DNA from 2 places in the Rhodococcus sp. 06-1460-1B genome. Region 2 is predicted to be linked to the other one. Evidence: riboswitches for the same ligand, from Rfam matches in the RefSeq annotation. Region 2 holds a riboswitch; the other holds the start of a gene.
What was found. A riboswitch is a leader RNA that binds a small molecule or an ion and turns the genes downstream of it on or off. The one in region 2 is predicted to bind cyclic di-AMP.

Region 1 (2,444 bases), on a different contig from region 2:
GGATGCATCCGCGCTGGCCTGCTGGAACCGAGCTACCTGGCCGGCTGTCTCGGCGGAAATGACATCGAGGGCCGACATTTGGTCGAGCAACTGTTGCGGGGAGTCGCTGACCATGACCGCGAACAACCGGTTGGTGCGAGCGCCCTGGTAGTTGACATTGGCCACCTTGTCCATGGCGGGTTTGAGCTGCGCCAGCTGCGACTGGGCGGCGTCGAGGGCCGCCCGACTGGCATCGACGGCGGTCTGCGCATCGAGCTGCTCGCGAGCCCGAGCGTCGAGATCGATCTGCGCGTTGTGCAGCGACTCGTTGGTCTGTTCCGACTCCCGGGACAGCTCCGCCAGCTTCGCCTGCGCGTCGGAAGCCGAGCCGAACCCCGGATCGGCGCTCGCCGTCGTGATCGGCACCACCATGATGCATGCGGCCGCAACGGCTGTGGTCACCGAGCTACCTACTAGTCGTAGAACTCGGGTGGTTCTCGATATCGCCACGGAAAGCGACTCTCCGTCCTGACATATGCCATTCCAGCTGGAGTGGCGGTTGGAAAAAGTGACCGGAACCGAACGATACCCATGCTCAGCTGGGCGCGGACGTGAACACGGTCCGAAATCGACGCAGTCTGCACGTGACAGATCACAAACCAAACGTCGGAGAGGTCTCGATCAGATTACGAACTGGACGCTCTGCTGTCCACCGTACCGGCGTGTCGCCCGGAAACCGTCCCTGGAAACGACAACAGGGCCGAACCGTCGAAACGGATCGACCCTGTCGGTCGGTACACAACTCCGGTCGGAGCGCTCGGCTCAGTAGCGTCGAGCACCGTCGAACGGCATGGAGTCCACGGGAGCAACCTTGACCGGCACGCCGGACGTGGATGCGTGCACGACGTTGCCGTCGCCGATGTACATACCCGAGTGCGAGCCGCCGTAGAACGAGACGACGTCGCCGGGCATCAGGCTGTCACGCGAGACCGGGGTGCCCGCGGCTGCCTGGTCGTAGCTCGTACGGGGCAGGCTGACGCCGGCCTGCTTGTAGGCCCACTGGATCAGGCCCGAGCAGTCGAACGAATCCGGACCCGATGCGCCGTACACGTACGGAGCGCCGATCTTGGACTCCGCCGCCTGGACGGCCTTGGCAGCCGGGGTGACCTGCGGGGCAAGGGGCGCACCCGGAGCGGGCATGCCCGGAATGTTGAGGGGAGGGAGACCCGGGATGTCAGGAATCTCGAAGGTTCCGACGCCGGGGATGGTGACTGGGGCCGCCATTGCCGGTGCAGCGGGGAGAATCACCACGCCTGCCGTGAGCGCTCCGGCTACGAGAGCTCGCCGCAATGTTCGGTTGGAAAGTTGTGACGCCACGAAAGATGGTGCTCCGTTTCTTCCACTCGTCCGCCGACCGAGTTAGCTGACGGGTTCGGGCTGGGAAGAGCAGCCCTACCCACCGGCCACCATCGGTGACTCGGCGGGATTCACCCCAGTAAATATCGGGTTCCCGGTACGAACACTCTCGCGAGTGATCGATTAGGCGGTGACTTGCGACGCCACTCCGGTTTGGACTGGCAAGACTCCGCAAGGTCTCAGGAAGGTTACGAAATGGCATACCCCTGTGTCGACCCCAACGCGCCGAACGGACCGAATTCGGCCATGTTCTCGCTACCCGGCGCGTTGATCGCCCGGTGTGTCACGAGTCGATAACAGGGGAACATCCGCGGTGCCGTCGTCGTTCACGACGAGCTTGAGCGCGGGCACCATACCGACGTCGGCGAGCACTCCCATGGCACCGAGTTCTTCCTGCTCGAGGGTGATACGAGACGGTGAACCGACCCATTGCCCATCCGATCTCGCGGGCATCCCGGGAGCCCCCAGAAGCACCGTCACAACGCAGTCGGCGCAGGCGATGTCACGAACCAGGCAGTCACTGCAGTCGATGATCATTGTGATCCTTGTCTCTTTGTCGCGTCGGACGGTGTAATCGGCCGATCGAACGAAAGGTAGCGCCAGCCACCGACAGGTTCCGCGACTCGACAATCGGCACCGACCGACACGATGCCCTCCGACGCCGTGTTCGGCGTTCTTGTCGGAGGTCGGCCCTAACGTCGTCGCAGTGAGCCTGCCGATCCAGCTGACGTTCGACGAACTCGACACCCCGCTTCACGCCACCACGTTCGTCGTCGTCGACCTCGAAACCACTGGTGGCAGCGCTGACACGGAGGCGATCACCGAAATCGGGGCAGTCAAGGTCAGAGGCGGCGAGATCATCGGCGAATTCGCTACCCTCGTCGACCCGGGCAGATCGATCCCGCCGTACATCGTCGAGTTGACCGGCATCACGACGGCGATGCTGATCGGGGCTCCCCGCATCGAACGCGTTCTCCCCGGCTTTCTCGAGTTCGCTCGCGGATCGGTACTGGTGGCACACAACGCCGGGTTCGACACGGGATTTCTCA
Region 2 (2,444 bases):
CGCCGCGCACTACCGTGGTGGTGTGGACTCATCAACTCGCAAGCGAAGTACTGCACTGCTGCGCATCGCGCTGGTGCTGTTCGCGATCGGCCTCGTCGCCATCGTCGCGATCCTGTTCTTCCCGGTCTTCTCCGACGCCAAGCCGCCACTGGGCCTGTACCTGACGGCGATGTTCTCGGCACCCGCCGGATTCGTGCTCGCTCTGGTGTACGCGCTGCTCTCCGGCCGCCGGGCGCGATAGATCATGCGACTGCTCCTGAACGTCATCTGGCTCGTGTTCGGTGGACTGTGGCTCGCACTCGGCTACTTCTTCGCGGGACTCCTGCTGTGCATCCTGATCGTGACCATTCCGTTCGGGATCGCGTCGTTCCGCATCGGCGTCTACGCCCTGTGGCCGTTCGGGTCGACGATCGTCGACAAGCCCGGCGCGGGTTCGGGTGCCCTCGTGGGCAACGTGCTGTGGCTCGTCCTCGCCGGGTGGTGGCTGGCGCTGACACACGTCGTCACGGCGATCGCGATGGCCATCACGATCATCGGTATTCCGCTCGCGATCGCGAACCTCAAGTTGATTCCGGTCTCGCTGATGCCGCTGGGAAAAGACATCGTTGCGGTTCGGTGACCTTTCGAGGCCCCCTCGCGTGATGTGACTTCCGTCACATCACGCTTCGGTAACAGACCGGCAACAGCACGGGGTCGATCACTGAGAACAGCCACTAGCTGGGCCTATTCGAGCGACCGGAATCAGACCGTCGGGACGGTCGCTGACACACGAAAAAATCGACAGTTACCAAATAGTGACGTAACCCGGGAATTTCAGTACGGTCAGCAGCGGCCGGAAAGTTCGGCCGAATTCCGGCCCGCAGCGCCAAACCTCGTCCCGCGGGAACCGGAACAACCCTCGACGATCACCCAGGGGACGAGGACGGGGGACCCACGTCCTCCACGGACAACCGGGAACTTGTAGCGACTTACGAAGCCGCACCGAGTTCCCTTGGGGTGAAGCCCAATTGCTCATCCGATATGGAAGAGCAAGAAGGCCGGGCTACCTCTCAGCCCGAACCCGACAGCTGACCTCGCAGGCGCGTGTGGAGAGGATTTCAACTCGTATGAGCGGACGTCATCGCAAGCCGAGCACCACTGGCAAGACCGTCGCAAAGGTCGCCGTCACCGGTGCCATCATGGGCACCGCGGGCATCGCCTTCACCGGTACCGCCAACGCGGCACCGGATTCCGACTGGGATCGCCTTGCACAGTGTGAAGCAGGCGGCAACTGGGGCATCAACACCGGCAACGGCTTCCAGGGCGGATTGCAGTTCTCCCCCAGCACCTGGAACGCACACGGTGGTCAGCAGTACGCGGCAACGGCCAACCAGGCCAGCCGTGAAGAGCAGATCGCAGTCGCCGAGAAGGTCCTCGACTCGCAGGGCTGGGGCGCATGGCCCTCCTGCTCCTCGAGCCTCGGCCTGAGCAGCGCACCCACCGAGCGCAGCGTTCCGGCCACCCCCAAGGCACCGGAAGTTCCCGCCCTCCCCGACCTGACGTCGATCCCGTCGATCGATGCGTCGGCCGAGGTCGTCAACGGCATCGTCACCGCCGTCCAGAACATCACCAACGATCCCCAGATCGCGTCGTTCGTCCAGAACGCCGCTCAGGGCATCCAGCTCGATCCGCAGGTCGTCAGCTTCTACCAGGCGAACAAGGCGTTCCTGCCCCAGTAGCAAGAACCGCCGCTCTACGAGAAAAGTCCCCGACATCGCGAAGATGTCGGGGGCTTTCTCGTGTTCGGGCGCCGTTGTCAGCGATTGACGACGGTCACCGGATGGGCGTAGGGCAGGTCTTCGACGGGCAGCGGGAACTCGGTGTCCTCACCGAAGGGCGACAAGCCACCCGATCGAGCGGACGAGAGTTCGGTCACCGCGTGGTCACCGCGAGCGGTTTCCGGCCAGCCTGGATCGACATAGGGCTTCTTCGACTTGTTCACCATGGGCCCATTTTGACACCTGCCCTGCGCCGAGCACCAGCCCAGGTCTCTAATCTGATAGACGATGACCGACACGACTGCGCCCCGACACACCGACATGCCTCCCGATCTGCCTCAGTGGATCGCAGCTCGCACAGACGCGGAGCTGATCAAGGCCATGTCGTTGCGTCCGGATCTGACTGCGCCGCCGCCCGCCTCGCTGGCAGTGCTGGCCGGCCGGGCAGAGCAACGCCGGTCGATCCTGCACACTGCGGACACCCTCGACACCCTGGCCCTGACCGTGCTCGAGATCCTGGCCATCGAAGAGGCCTACGAGCGTCCGGTCACCAGGGCCACGCTGCTGTCCGTCATCGCCAAGCGCGCCCCGGCCAAAGCCGTGGACAAAGCGCTGTCCCAACTGCGCGAACGCTTTCTCGTCTGGGGCGACGCCGCCGGGTTCCGGATCAGCGCAACCGCTGCGGAC

Region 1: another riboswitch for cyclic di-AMP. It lies ahead of CH268_RS15775 (C40 family peptidase); the one in region 2 lies ahead of CH268_RS24880 (transglycosylase family protein).

What each region holds. Positions count from the first base shown of each region.
Region 1 covers NZ_NOYS01000029.1:28,919-31,362, forward strand. Annotated here, with positions in the region: gene CH268_RS15770 (C40 family peptidase) at 1-411, opposite strand, end outside; gene CH268_RS15775 (C40 family peptidase) at 802-1,356, opposite strand; cyclic di-AMP (ydaO/yuaA leader) riboswitch at 1,373-1,535, opposite strand; gene CH268_RS15780 (hypothetical protein) at 1,651-1,932, opposite strand; gene CH268_RS15785 (DEDD exonuclease domain-containing protein) at 2,102-2,444, shown strand, end outside.
Region 2 covers NZ_NOYS01000041.1:409,882-412,325, forward strand. Annotated here, with positions in the region: gene CH268_RS24870 (hypothetical protein) at 23-241, shown strand; gene CH268_RS24875 (YccF domain-containing protein) at 245-619, shown strand; cyclic di-AMP (ydaO/yuaA leader) riboswitch at 890-1,098, shown strand; gene CH268_RS24880 (transglycosylase family protein) at 1,107-1,718, shown strand; gene CH268_RS24885 (hypothetical protein) at 1,796-1,984, opposite strand; gene CH268_RS24890 (helicase-associated domain-containing protein) at 2,046-2,444, shown strand, end outside.